3 regions of the Streptomyces sp. NPDC127177 genome follow, and region 3 is predicted to be linked to each of the others. Evidence: riboswitches for the same ligand, from Rfam matches in the RefSeq annotation. Region 3 holds a riboswitch; each other region holds the start of a gene.
The links. A riboswitch is a leader RNA that binds a small molecule or an ion and turns the genes downstream of it on or off. The one in region 3 is predicted to bind cobalamin.
Positions count from the first base shown of each region.

Region 1: it holds a riboswitch for cobalamin, as region 3 does, so the genes downstream of both, metE (5-methyltetrahydropteroyltriglutamate--homocysteine S-methyltransferase) here and ACFVJX_RS25800 (cobalamin biosynthesis protein) in region 3, are expected to answer to the same signal.
Region 2: it holds a riboswitch for cobalamin, as region 3 does, so the genes downstream of both, ACFVJX_RS06020 (ABC transporter substrate-binding protein) here and ACFVJX_RS25800 (cobalamin biosynthesis protein) in region 3, are expected to answer to the same signal.

Region 1 is NZ_JBHXUW010000009.1:86,956-91,554, forward strand. Features, by position in the region: gene metE (5-methyltetrahydropteroyltriglutamate--homocysteine S-methyltransferase) at 1-2,220, opposite strand, end outside; cobalamin riboswitch at 2,383-2,599, opposite strand; gene ACFVJX_RS08770 (hypothetical protein) at 2,890-3,135, shown strand; gene ACFVJX_RS08775 (VOC family protein) at 3,177-3,959, shown strand; gene ACFVJX_RS08780 (VOC family protein) at 4,050-4,433, opposite strand; gene ACFVJX_RS08785 (endonuclease) at 4,579-4,599, shown strand, end outside.
Region 2 is NZ_JBHXUW010000005.1:151,151-155,749, forward strand. Features, by position in the region: gene ACFVJX_RS06015 (ABC transporter permease) at 1-639, opposite strand, end outside; gene ACFVJX_RS06020 (ABC transporter substrate-binding protein) at 641-2,206, opposite strand; cobalamin riboswitch at 2,239-2,425, opposite strand; gene ACFVJX_RS06025 (GH25 family lysozyme) at 2,863-3,702, shown strand; gene ACFVJX_RS06030 (glycoside hydrolase) at 4,069-4,599, shown strand, end outside.
Region 3 is NZ_JBHXUW010000046.1:18,000-22,598, forward strand. Features, by position in the region: gene ACFVJX_RS25795 (cobyric acid synthase) at 1-1,311, opposite strand, end outside; gene ACFVJX_RS25800 (cobalamin biosynthesis protein) at 1,308-2,306, opposite strand; cobalamin riboswitch at 2,451-2,583, opposite strand; gene ACFVJX_RS25805 (hypothetical protein) at 2,744-2,977, opposite strand; gene ACFVJX_RS25810 (anion permease) at 2,991-4,256, opposite strand; gene ACFVJX_RS25815 (class II aldolase/adducin family protein) at 4,493-4,599, shown strand, end outside.

The sequences.
Region 1 (4,599 bases), on a different contig from region 3:
GTCGGGGTTGACCCACAGGCGTTCGGCGGGAATCGCCTCCAGCCCCGTGCGGAGCAGCGCGGCCGCCTCGTCGGCACCGGGCACCCGCGGGGAGTGGATGTCGTACACGCCGGGTCCGGCTTCGCGCGGGTAGCCGTGCGCGGCGAGTTCGCGGGCGACCTGCATGTGGGAGCGGGCGGCCTCCAGGCTGATCACGTCGGCGTCGAGATCGTCGATGGCCTGGACGATGTCGCCGAACTCGGCGTAGCACATGTGGGTGTGGATCTGGGTGTCCGGGCGCACACCGCTGGTCGAGAGGCGGAATGCCTCGGTGGCCCAGTCCAGGTACGAGGCGCGGTCCGCCGCGCGCAGGGGCAGCGTCTCGCGCAGGGCGGGCTCGTCGACCTGGATGACCGAAGTCCCCGCCGCCTCGAGGTCGTCGACCTCGTCACGCAGCGCCAGGGCGACCTGCCGGGCGGTGTCGCCGAGGGGCTGGTCGTCCCGGACGAAGGACCAGGCCAGCATCGTGACGGGCCCGGTCAGCATGCCCTTGACGGGACGGCCGGTGAGCGACTGGGCGTACGAGGTCCAGCGCACCGTCATCGGCCCGGGGCGGGAGATGTCTCCCGCGAGCACCGGCGGGCGGACGTAGCGGGTGCCGTAGGACTGGACCCAGCCGTGCTGGGTGGCGAGGTAGCCGGTGAGCTGCTCCGCGAAGTACTGCACCATGTCGTTGCGTTCGGGCTCGCCGTGCACCAGGACGTCGATGCCGGTCTTCTCCTGGAAGGAGATGACCTCGCCGATCTCGGCCCTGATCCGTTCCTCGTAACCGGCCGTGTCGATGCGGCCCGCCCGCAGGTCCGCGCGGGCCGTGCGCAGCTCAGGGGTCTGCGGGAACGAGCCGATGGTGGTCGTGGGCAGCAGCGGCAGCCCGAGATGGGCCCGCTGCGCGGCGGCCCGTTCGGTGTACGGCTGGGAGCGACGGCCGTCGGCGTCGGTGACGGCCGCAGTCCTGGCCCGGACAGCGGGGTCGCGGGTGAGGGGGGAGTTCCTGCGGGAGGCGAGGTCGGCGCGGTTGGCGGCGATCTCCGCTGTGACGGCGTCGGTGCCCCGGGCCAGCCCCCTGGCCAGGGTGACGACCTCCGCCGTCTTCTGTTCGGCGAAGGCGAGCCAGCGCAGGACCTGGGGGTCGATGTCCCTCTCGGCCGCCGCGTCGAGGGGCACGTGCAGCAGGGAGCAGGACGCGGCCACGTCGACCCGGTCGGCGAGGCCGAGCAGGGTGGCGAGAGTGGAGAGGGACTTCTCGTAGTCGTTGATCCAGATGTTGCGGCCGTTGACGACGCCCGCGACGAGCCGCTTGCCGGGCAGCCCGCCGGCGGCGGCGAGGTCCTCGAGATTGGCGGCCGCCGCGTCCGTGAAGTCCAGGGCAAGCCCCTCGACAGGGGCCTTCGCCAGGACGGACAGGGCATCGCCGAGCCGGTCGAAGTAGGAGGCGACGAGGAGCCGCGGACGGTCCGTCAGGGAGCCGAGGTCACGGTAGGCGCGGGTGGCGGCGTTCAGTTCGGCCGGGGTGCGGTCCTGGACGAGCGCGGGCTCGTCGATCTGCACCCATTCGGCGCCTGCGGCGCGCAGATCGGCGAGTACCTCCGCGTACACCGGCAGCAGCCGGTCCAGCAGGGTGAGCGGTGCGAAGTCGGCCGGCACTCCCGGCGCGGGCTTGGCCAGCAGCAGGTAGGTGACGGGGCCGACGAGCACCGGCCGGGCGGTGTGCCCGAGCGCGAGGGCTTCGCCGAGCTCGTTGACCTGCTTGGTGGAGTCGGCGGTGAAGACGGTGTCAGGACCGAGCTCGGGGACGAGGTAGTGGTAGTTGGTGTCGAACCACTTGGTCATCTCCAGCGGCGCCACGTCCTGCGTGCCGCGGGCCATCGCGAAGTAGCCGTCCAGCGCGTCGGTTCCGACGGCCGCACGGTGTCGCAGGGGGACCGCGCCGACCATGACGCTGGTGTCCAGGACGTGGTCGTAGTACGAGAAGTCGCCGGTCGGTACCTCGTGGACCCCGGCGTCCGCCAGCCGCCGCCAGTTGGAGCGGCGCAGACCGGCCGCCGTCTCCCGGAGGGCGTCGGCGGTGACACGGCCCTTCCAGTAGCCCTCGATGGCCTTCTTCAGTTCCCGGTTCGGGCCCTGGCGGGGGTAGCCGTACACGGTGGCTCGTGCTGCCGCGGCTGCGGGCTTCGCTGTCACGGAACTCTCCTTCGCGAGATGACTCCTGAACATCCCGGGACGGGACGCGGACGCGAAGGGGTGACGAACCGGACGGATCCCGGCCGCGCCCTCGGCGCGGTCCTCCGTACGGTATGCACGCCGACCCGCCCACGAGGTCACCGGGATCTCCGCACACGAGTGGGTCGCGTGCGGGCAACGGGCAGGTCTTCGGACTCGCGGGCAGGTCCGCCGAGGCGGACACCTACTGGCCGTCGCTTCCCAGATCCGACCGGATCCAGTGCGTATGACGGCGGTCGTTCCCACTCACCGCTGCGGGGCAGTCCCGGAATCACACCGGGTTCCCTCTTGCGACGCGCCTGCCTGGCGGACAGGGCGAACCAGCTGCACGGGCCAGACTAGAGGGTCGTCCACGCCCCGGGCACCGCCGTTCACATTCCGGAACGTGAAATGAGACACGGGTCGGTGTCACGGCCTGGCCGGAGCCCGCCCCCACGCCGCGGTCCGGCGGGTACGCGGGACGCTCGCTCGAAGAGCGTGATCCGCGCTCCTGTGGGACGAATGTATTGCCCCCGGGCCGCCGCAGCCGCTGATCAGTGACCGTCCGGTTCCGCGAGGGGCCGCGCATCATCGCCGGCCGCCCGGGTACGCGCACCGGGCACCCACCCCGCCGGAGGAAGCGAGAACACCGTGAAGGAACCTCAGCCGAGAGACCCCGAGGACAGTGCGGACCCGATTCCGAGGGACCCGCCCGACCAGCAGGCCGCCGAGGACGAGGACCCCTGGGACGTGGTCGGTGGCTCGGCTCGGCCGGACGCCGACGAGAAGCCCGATTCGAAGATTCCCGACACGGACGAGGCCGGCACCGGCCGGCGGGGCTCCCCGCATCCGGGCCACCACCCCGAGCACCCGGTTCCCGACGAACCGTCCGGCTGACACCCACGACACGACGCGGCGAAGGCCGCGAAGGAGAACTGATGTCTACGTCCGCTGCGGATCAGGTCGTACCTGTCCCGGGCCTCCCGTGCTGGGTCAACCTGATGGTCGGTGACCTGTCCGCCGCCCGGACCTTCTACACGGCGGTGCTCGGCTGGGACTTCCGGGCCAGTTCCCTGGGCGGTGAGTTCCTCGTCGCGTCGTCCGGGGGTGAACCCGTGGCGGGGATCGGGGCCCAGCGGCCGGGGCTCTCCCCGTCCTCGGTGTGGACGCCGTACTTCGCGGTGCGGGACGCCGACGTGACGGCGGCGCGAATCCGGGACCGGGGCGCCACCATGGCGGTCGGGCCGATGGCGCTCGGCGAGGGCCGCGCCGGACTGGCAGCGGACCGGGACGGGGCCACGTTCGGATTCTGGGAGGGTCCCGCACTGGCCTGGTCGCCGGGCGAGGGCAGCGCCCCCGCCCGTATCGACCTGCAGACCCGTGACGTGTTCGATGCCGCGGTGTTCTACGGGGAGGTCTTCGGCTGGGCCGCGGGAGCGGACTTCGACATCGTGCACCGGCACGACCACGTGGTCGTCGAACGGGACGGACGAGCGGTTCTCTCACTGCGTGGCGGTGGCGTGCAGACGTCCCCGCAGACACACCTGCGACCGCGCTGGCTCGTGAACTTCACCGTCGACGACGTCGAGCGGGCGGTTGTCGCCGCGGTCGAGGCGGGCGGCAGCAGGCCCGAGCCCTCAGCCGCCTCCTGGACGCCGAAGGGTTTCTCGCGCACTCTGCAGGATCCGGACGGCGGGCTGTTCACGCTCTCCCAGCGGTAGGGGTGAGGAGGCAGCCGATACCCAGCACCCGGCTTCACCCGAACGGGTGAGTGGTCCGGGATCGGGCCCGCCGGCTCGCGGGCCCCGTGGTCAGACGGGCCGGACCCGGGTGCGCAGCAGGCAGAACTCGTTGCCCTCCGGGTCGGCCAGGACGTGCCAGCTCTCGTCACCGCTCTGGCCGACATCGGCGGGCCTGGCGCCGAGCCCGAGCAACCGGTCGAGTTCGGCGTCCTGGTCGAGGTCGGTGGGACTGACGTCGATGTGCAGCGGGAGCTTCCCCGGCCTCGGGTCGCTGCTGGGACTCAGGACGAGAGTGGGCTGCGGACCGCCGAAGCCGGCGTCGGGCGGCCCGATCTCGATGCTCCCGTCGTCCTCCCGGCCGAGTTCGGCGTAGCCGAGGACCTCGCCCCAGAACACGGCGAGCAGTTCGGGATCGGCGGCGTCGATGACCAGTTCGGAGATGCGGCATGCCATGGCCGGCAGTGTACGTGGACAGCCGGGCCGGGTCCGGGAACACGGCGGCCTGCCGGTCTCCGCGACAAGGACCCCGGGCCCGCGCGGAGGTAAAATTGCCGGTGGCCGGGTGACGCCCTCAATTCGGACGAGCCGGAGGACCATGATGCCCCGGACAGTGAAAGCG
Region 2 (4,599 bases), on a different contig from region 3:
GGCCACCGGGCCGTGGCGCTCCGCCGCCACTCCGGCCCGGACCTGCCGAGCGAGATCGCACAGGTGCCGGGCCGTCAGCACGACCACGGGCAGCACCAGGACGGACGGCTGCGCGAGCAGGCCCGCCGTGTCCATGCCGACGGCGGTGGCGGGCAGCAGCCCAGCCGCCAGCGAGACCGACGCGACCAGCAGCAGTGCCAGTACGAATTCGGGCACGGCGTGCAGCAGGACCGCGGCCGTGTTCAGCGCCCGGTCGAGGCGGCTGCCCTCGCGCAGCCCCGACACGGTTCCCAGCAACGGTGCCAGCACGGTGACGATGATCAGCGCCGGCAGACCCAGCAGCAGCGTCACACCGGCGCGGCGGCCGATGTCGTCGCCCACGGGCAGTCCGGTCGTCAGCGAGTGGCCCAGGTCTCCGGTGCAGAGCCGGCCGAGCCAGTGTCCGAAGCGGATCCAGGCGGGCTCGTCGAGCCCCAACTGCTCCCGTAGCGCAGCCACTTGTTGCGGCGTTCCGAACTCCCCCCGCAGCACATCGGCGGTGTCCCCCGGCAGCGCCGCACCGACGGCGAACACGGCGACCAGCACCACCAGGCACTGCAGGAGTGCCAGCAGGGAACGCCACAGGATGTAGGCCCGCACGTCAGGCGAGGCGGACCCGGTCGAAGCGGGCCCAGTCGTGCGAGTTGGGCGGTGCCGCCCGCAGGCCGCTGACCGACCGCGCGATGGCGTCGTTGGCGTCGGAGAACGCCCACACGAGCAGCCCGGACTCGTCACGGGCGATCTTCTGGGCCCGGGAGAGCAGGGCCAGCCGGTCCTGCTCGTCGCGGGTGGTGCGGGCGCGGTCCAGCAGAGCGTCGAACTTCTTGGAGGCGTACTGGGTCTGGTTGCGGGCGGCGCCGCCGCGGACTCTTTGCTGGAGGAAGTCGGAGACGGGCAGGGTGGAGGTGGTGTTGAAGGCGGCGACGCCCTTGGTCTTGATCTCGCTGAAGTAGGTGCTGGCTGCCCGGGTGTTGGCGGTCACCTTCAGCCCGACCTCCCGTAGCTGGCGTGCCATCAGGTCCGCCGCTGGTTCCCACGCGGCGTCGACCGCGCTGGTCTCCACCGTGATGTGCGCCCCGTCCGCGCCGGCGGCCCGCACCAGCTTGCGCGCCTCGTCGATGTCGCGTTCGCGGGGCGCGATGTCGTCGGGATAGCCGCGCAGCCCCATACCGAACAGGTCGTTGCCGGCCTCACCGTGGCCGGCCAGGGCGATACGGACGAGGGCCGGCCGGTCGATGCCCAGCTGCACGGCACGTATCAGGCGCGGGTCGTCGAACGGGGCGCGGCCGGTACGCAGCAGGAGCTGCTGGGCGGTGGCGCGCGCGGCCGTCAGCAGGCGGATCGAGCCGTCCTTCTTCAGCCGCTCCACGGAGGCCCCGGCCATGTCGGCCGCGTAGTGCACCTGTCCCGACAGCAGCGCGTTGAGCCGGGCCGATTCCTCGTTCGCGGGAACGATCTCCAGCTCGGCGATGTGCGGGGCGCCGTCCCAGTGGTCCGCCCACCGCCGGTAGCGGGCGGTGCCGCCGGGAGTGAACGACACGTAGGTGAAGGGGCCGGAACCGACGGGCTTGCGGAAGTCCGTCGTACCGTCGGGGATTATCTCGGTGCCGGGTCCGGCGAACACGGTGGGGAACTCGAAGTTCGGCGCCTTGAGCACGAAGGTGACGGACCGCTCACTGTCCGCCCGGCTCGCGGTGAGGTCGATGGCCGACAGCAGTACCTGCGAGGGCGAACCGACCTCGGGGTCCGCGGCGCGCCGGTAGCTGTAGAGGACGTCCTCGGCGGTGACCGGCTTCCCGTCGTGGAAGCGGGCCGCACGCAGCCGCACGCGCCACCGGGTACCGGAGGCGTCGCTCTCCCAGGACTCCGCGAGCCGTTCGCGTACCGACATGTCATCGGCGTACGTGCCCAGCGTGTCGTAGAGGGCCTTGGCGCGGGCCTGGTCGACGAAGTTGGGGGCGACGTGCGGGTCCAGGGTCTCCTGGGAGCCACCCGACGTGAACGCGGCACGGAACCGGTCGCCGCTCCCGCCGTCCTTCGTGTCGCCGCCACAGCCGGTGAGCAGGCCGGACGCTGCCAGCGCCAGTGCCCCTCCGGCGGCCAGCACGGCTCGTCTGCCGGGTTGCGGCCGGTCCTCGGGGCCCGTCCTGAGGGCATGCGTCGTCACAGTCGATCCTCTCCGGGGTGTCCTCGCCCCTGAACGTCAGACCGGCGACGGGTCAGTCTCCTGGCTCCCGGATCGTCGCTCGCCTCCGCCTTCCCGCCCGCGGACGCGGACAGTGGCGTGCAGGAGATTCGCTCCCCGGTCACAGTGGCGGGACCGCGCCGGAATCGCACCGGCTTCCTGGTCCCCATCGCCTTGTGGGCTCATTGTGACGCACGGGGTGACGGGGGCCGGAGCCCGGTCACCCTCCACCGGCCTCGGCAGCCGGAGCCGGCCGCCCACGGCATCGAGCGGGGGCGACACCCGCCGTCTTCTGCCGCAAGAAGTTTCACGACGGAGAAAGTTCTCGGCCGGTACCTGCCGTAATCGCAGCTGAGCGACTTCTCCACCGGTCTAGACCTTAGAGGTACACCGGTGCCCCCTTTACGTGGCGAGCCGGTCCGTGCGTCACTCATGACGTGTCCGCATCAACATGCTCCTCGTGCGGCACGGTCAGCTGACGGAACGTTCGCACCGCCATCCCTCGCGTATCGGATCCGCACCGGCGCTCGCCGCCGGCCCTTCCGCTACGCGGGTAGATCCATCGTCCGCATCGTCACACCAGGAGGAACCCGTTGTTAACTCGAACCCACAACCCCAGACCCGCACTGCGCAAGATGATGGTGGCCGGGATCCTCGGGCTGACCATGGGGCTCGTCCCGTTCGTGTCGGCCGGCCCGGCAGCGGCACAACCCGTACGCGCAAGCGGCGACATCCCCCTCGGTGACGGCTACATGGGCGCCGGTTACCTCGCCGACGGCGAGAGCTTCAAGGCGGACACGCGGCAGGTGTCGCCCACCACCGAGGACGACGTGTCGACGAAGGCGACGCTCGCAGGCGTCGACGTGTCGCACTACCAGGGGACGATCAACTGGGCGTCGGTGAAGGCGGCGGGAATCCAGTTCGCCTACATCAAGGCGACGGAGTCCACCACCTACAAGGACCCGACTTTCAACACCAACTACGTCAACGCGTACAACGCGAAGGTGATCCGGGGCGCTTACCACTTCGCGCGCCCCAACCTCTCCACCGGGGCGACGCAGGCCAACTACTTCGCCAGTAACGGCGGAGCGTGGTCCCGGGACAATCTGACGCTGCCCGGGATGCTCGACCTGGAGGGCGGCTGCTACGGCAAGACGGCCGCCGCCATGCAGTCGTGGATCCTCGACTTCTACAACACGTACAAGTCCCGGACGGGCCGCGACGTAGTCATCTACACCAGCGCCAGCTGGTGGAGTTCCTGCACCGGCGGATGGAGCGGCATGTCCGCCCGCAGCCCCCTCTTCGTGGCGCACTGGACCAGCGCGTCCAACCCCTCCGTTCCGGCGGGCTTCCCGTACTGGACCTTCTGGCAGTACACCGACTCCGGCTCGGTGGGCGGCATCTCCGGCGCCGTGGACCGCGACCGGTTCAGCGGTGACGCCAGCCGCCTGCTGGCCCTGGCCAACAACACCGCCTGACGTACCGGCGGACACACCGGCCCGCCGCGGGCCATCCGGGTGCCCCGGTCGGATTCATCCGGCCGGGGCACCCCTCGTGCACCGTCGGTGCGCACCTGGGACGGGAGTCGCGCCTGGCCGAAAGACGCCGACGGCTCAGCGGTGAGGCGGAGGAAGGGAGCCGATGGGGCAGGCCCCTCGCCCCGTACGTACGGAATCCACAGGTTCGCCGACACGGACGCAACGACTAGTTCGCGCCATTGGAGCACGACTCCTTGCCGTGGGCGTCGCGGACTTCGTACGGTGCCCTTGCGCTTGGGAGCGCTCCCATAGCATGACGGACCCCCACGGTCCTCCCCCCACCCCTGCTTGACGGAAGGAACTCCCATGAATGCCACGCGCCGCAGGAGCTACCGTGCCCGCCCACTGCTCGCGGCCCTCGTGCTGATCGCCGGTTCGGCGACCGGCATGGCGGCGACGGCCGGCTCGGCCAGTGCCGACGCACAGACCTGTGAGCAGTTCGGCACGGCCACCACCCCGGGTGGCTACATCGTCCAGAACAACGCCTGGGGCACCAGTGACCCGCAGTGCGTCAACCAGGTGGGCGACGGGTTCGAACTCACCACCGCCGACGGTTCCGTGTCCACGGGCGGCGCCCCGAAGTCGTACCCGTCGATCTTCACCGGCTGCCACTACACCGTCTGCTCCCCGGGCACGGCGCTGCCCAAGCAGGTCAGCGCGATCGGCAGCGCGCCCACCCAGATCGAGTACAAGTACACCGACGGGGCCGTCTACGACGCCGCCTTCGACATCTGGCTCGACCCGGCGCCCAAGACGGACGGGGTCAACCAGACGGAGATCATGATCTGGCTGAACAAGGTCGGTCCCATCCAGCCGATCGGCTCCAGCACGGGCACG
Region 3 (4,599 bases):
CTCCAGCGAGCCGTGCCAGTGGGTGCCCCACACGGCGCCGGACCGGCAGCCGTCGAGGCGTCCGCCCCGGCCGTCGGTGAGGAACGGTTCGCCGCCGCGTACATCGGCGACGCCGTGGTGGATCTCGTACCCGTCGACGGGGGCTCCGAGCGCCTCCCCGGCCGGCCGGGCGAGGGTCTTCTCGCGGTCGAACCGGACGCGTACGGGGAGCAGTCCGAGTCCGTCGACGTGTCCGGCGCGCGACTCCACCTCGTCCTCGATGTGTTCGCCGAGGATCTGGTAGCCGCCGCAGATGCCGAGGACGGGGCGCCCTTCGGCGGCGCGCCGCAGCAGTGCGTCGGCGAGCCCGCGTTCGCGCAGCCAGGCGAGCGCCTTCACGGTGCCGCGGGTGCCGGGCACGATGACGAGGTCGGCGTCGTGCAGTTCCTCCGCGCGGTCCACGAACCGCACGACGACGCCCGGTTCGGCGGCCAGCGCGTCCACGTCGGTGAAGTTCGACATCAGGGGCACGGCGCACACGGCGACGCGCAGGATGTCCTCGCCGTGCGGCGGAGCGAGGACCGACTCCCGTACGGTGCCGCGCATCGAGACCCGCAGGCCGTCCTCCTCGTCGATGCCGAGCCCATGGGCGTACGGCAGCACACCGTAGGTCGGCCGTCCGGTGAGACCGAGCAGCATGTCCAGGCCGGGCTCCAGCAGCGACACGTCGCCGCGGAACTTGTTGACCAGGTATCCGGCGATCAGCGCCTGGTCCTCGGCGGCGAGCAGCGCCGTCGTCCCGAAGAAAGAGGCGAAGACCCCGCCTCGGTCGATGTCGCCGACGACCACCACCGGGAAGCGTGCCGCCCGTGCGATGCCCATGTTCACGATGTCCGTGCGCCGAAGGTTGATCTCGGCCGGACTGCCCGCCCCCTCGCAGATCACCGCGTCATACGTGCCCCGAAGCTGCTCCAGGCAGTCCACGACGGTGGACAGCAGCGTCTCCTGCCGGCCGCCGTGGTAGCCGCGCGCACTCATCTCGCCGACCGGACGCCCCATCAGGACGACCTGGCTGGAGCGGTCGCTGCCGGGCTTGAGCAGCACCGGGTTCATCAGCGCGGTCGGCTCCACCCGGGCGGCCTGGGCCTGCATGGCCTGGGCGCGGCCGATCTCGGCGCCCTCGCGGGTGACGAAGGAGTTCAGGGACATGTTCTGCGCCTTGAACGGCGCGACCTTCACGCCCCGGCGCACCAGCCAGCGGCAGATGCCCGCGGTGACGACGCTCTTGCCCGCGTCCGATGTGGTCCCGGCGACCAGCAGTCCGCCGCTCATGTCGCTCTCCGTCCTGAGATGCGGGGCGCCTTTGGGCGCGTGCGGGCGATCCGTCGTGCGGCGAGCCCCGCGCCCAGGCGGGCGGCCACGCTGACCCCGAGGGCCAGCACGCCCACCCGGCGCGACAGCCGTACGGCACGTTCGATGTCCCGGGTCCCGACGGCCCGGCCGGTCTCCCCGTTGAGCACGGGGCGGTGCTCGACCCGGCCGCCGTAGGCGAGGGTCCCGCCGAGACGTACGCCGAGGGCGCCCGCGAAAGAGGCTTCCACGGGACCGGCGTTGGGGCTCGGGTGCTTGTCCGCGTCCGCCCGCCAGGCCCGCAGCGCGCCCCCGGGGCGCCCTCCGGCGGCGACGGCGAGCACGGCCGTCAGCCGGGCGCCGGGCCAGCCCGCGAGGTCGTCGAGGCGGGCCGAGGCCCAGCCGTAGCGCAGGTAGCGGGGCGACCTGTGGCCGACCATGGCGTCAAGGGTGTTGGCGGCCCGGAAGCCGACCAGTCCGGGCACGCCGCCCAGCGCACCCCACACCAGTGCGCCGACCACGGCGTCCGAGGTGTTCTCGGCGACGGACTCCACGACGGCGCGGGCGATCCCCGGCCCGTCCAGGGACTGCGGGTCGCGGCCGCACAGATGCGGCAGCCGCTCCCGGGCCAGTTCGACGTCCCCGGCGGCGAGCGCCCCGCCGATGGCGCGCGCCTCGCGCCCCAGCGACGTACCGCCGACCACGGACCAGGTGGCGGCGGCGGTCAGGGCGACGGACGCGGCGGGACGGCCGCGCAGCGCGCGGGCGGCCAGGGCGGCACCCCCCGCGGCGCCTCCGGCGCAGACCAGGGTGTGCAGTGCGCCCCACCCGCGGTGGTCGCGCCACAGACGGCGTTCGACGCCTGCCGCGGCCCGCCCGAAAGCGGCGACCGGATGTCCCCGGCGGGGATCACCGAGCAGCAGATCGCCGATCAGACCGGCCGTGGCGCCGTACGCGAAGATGCGATCGGCACGCACGGTTCAGCCGGCCGTTGCGCCTCGAAGGACCTTCGTACAGGCAGTGCGTGGAAGGAGTGGCACGGGAACGGGCGCACGGCGGCCGGGCATGGCGATATGTCCTCACTCAGGGTCCGCGCCCTGGTTCGACGTGACCGGCGACGAGAGTCTCCTGGCTTCCGGATCCGCAGTTCCCCCGGTCTTCCAGTCCGCTTGCGTGGACCGTGACTTCCGGTGGTGGGGGACTGCTCCCCGGTGACAGTGGCGGGACCGCGCCGGATTCGCACCGGCTTCCTCTGCTGTCGCCGTAATTGGCTCCGGCAGTCCACCACGCTCCGCGAACGTCAGTCAACCTGCCGTTGACCTGCGACGGTGCAGTGTGCTGAGACGCACATCGGGCCGGGCGCACCCGAGGTGCGTCCGGCCCGATGCGGTGGATCGTCGAAAGGGCTGTGGTGTCAGGCGACGATCAGGTAGATGCCGTACGCGACCGCCGCCGCGCACAGCCCGAAGCAGACGTACGCGCCCGCGCGGGCCAGCATCAGGGACCCGCCGGCCCGGCCGTCCTGCGCGGCCGGTTCCGGCTGCCTGGAGAGGCCGGCGATGCCGAGGGTGAAGAGGCCCACCAGGGCGACGGTGGCGACGAGAGAGACGCCGAACACGGTGCCGAGGGCTGCCCAGTCGATGTTCATTCGGGTTCTGTCCTTACACCGTGGCGGGTCGGGCGGGGTCGGCCACGGCCGGGGCCGGGATGGTGGCCGTGAGGTCGTGGGCCTGGGCGGCCGCGGTGGGCGGCGGGCTGACGGCCGCGATGGCGGTGGTGACGACGCCCGCGGGCTCGGCGATCGGCGCGTCCTGGCCGGTGGGGCCGACGTCGTCCTGGCCGACGGGCTTGCGGCGCGACAGGATCCAGATCGCTCCGGAGCCCGCGACGAGCAGCGCGGCGACGAGCACGACACCCCAGGTGCCCTGCTTGGTGAGGTACTCCGCCCCCGCGCCGACCAGTCCGGCGGCCGGCAGGGTCAGGCCCCAGGCGACGAACATCCGGGTGGCGGTGGACCAGCGGACCACTCCGCCCCGGCGGCCGAGGCCGGCGCCCATCACCGCGCCGGAGCAGGACTGGGTGGTGGAGAGGGAGAAGCCGAGGTGGGAGGAGGCCAGGATGACCGTGGCCGCACTGGTCTGGGCGGCGAAGCCCTGCGGCGGCTTGAGCTCGGTGAGGCCACTGCCCATGGTGCGGATGATGCGCCAGCCGCCCAGGTAGGTGCCGAGCGCGATGGCCATACCGGCGCTGACGATGACCCAGACGGGCGGGTTGGAACCGGGGGAGAGGACCCCGCCGGTGACCAGGGCCAGCGTGATGATGCCCATGGTCTTCTGCGCGTCGTTCGTGCCGTGGGCGAGGGAGACCAGTCCGGCGGAGGCGATCTGTCCGGCGCGGTAGCCCTTGGCGGTCGCCTTCTGCTGGGCGCCGTCGCGGGCCTGCCCGCCGATCCGGTACGTCAGCTTGGTGGCCAGCAGCGCGGCCAGACCGGCGACGACCGGGGCGGCGACCGCGGGGAGCAGCACCTTGGTGACGACGGTGCCGCCGTTGACCGACGACCAGCCGGCGGACATCACCGCTGCGCCGATCAGACCGCCGAAGAGGGCGTGCGAGGAGCTGGAGGGGAGTCCGACCAGCCAGGTCAGCAGATTCCACAGGATGGCGCCGACGAGCGCCGCGAAGATGACCTCGGTTCTGAGGCCGTTCTCATTGATGATCCCGCCGGAGATCGTCTTGGCGACCTCCACCGACAGGAACGCGCCTACGAGGTTGAGAACGGCGGACATCGCCACCGCTGTCTTGGGTTTGAGTGCGCCGGTCGAGATGGTCGTGGCCATCGCGTTGGCGGTGTCGTGGAAACCGTTCGTGAAATCGAACACTAGAGCTGTCACGATCACAATCGCGAGCAGCAGCGTGATGTGTTCCATTTACCCAGGCAATCGTTCGACGGCAGTGGCACGTGGAACGTAGGCAACCTGAGTGAACGGAAGATGAACTGAGCAGGGCGTTGTGGTGACTCCGGTCGCGGCGGCGGCACGCCGTCCGGCCGGCGCGTGACGACGGGGGGCGGGCGGAGGGCAGTGCGGGCCCCGATTCCGGGGCCGGGACGGACCCTCGGGGGAGGCGGAATCATGGGCTGCTCATCGGTGGAAAGGATCTTCGTATGAGCGAGCGGCGACGCGGCCCGGTCGAACAGGCCGGGGACATCGAACGCGGTGGGGGCACCGGACAGCCCGGGGGCACCGGACGGGCCGGGGACATCCGGGACAT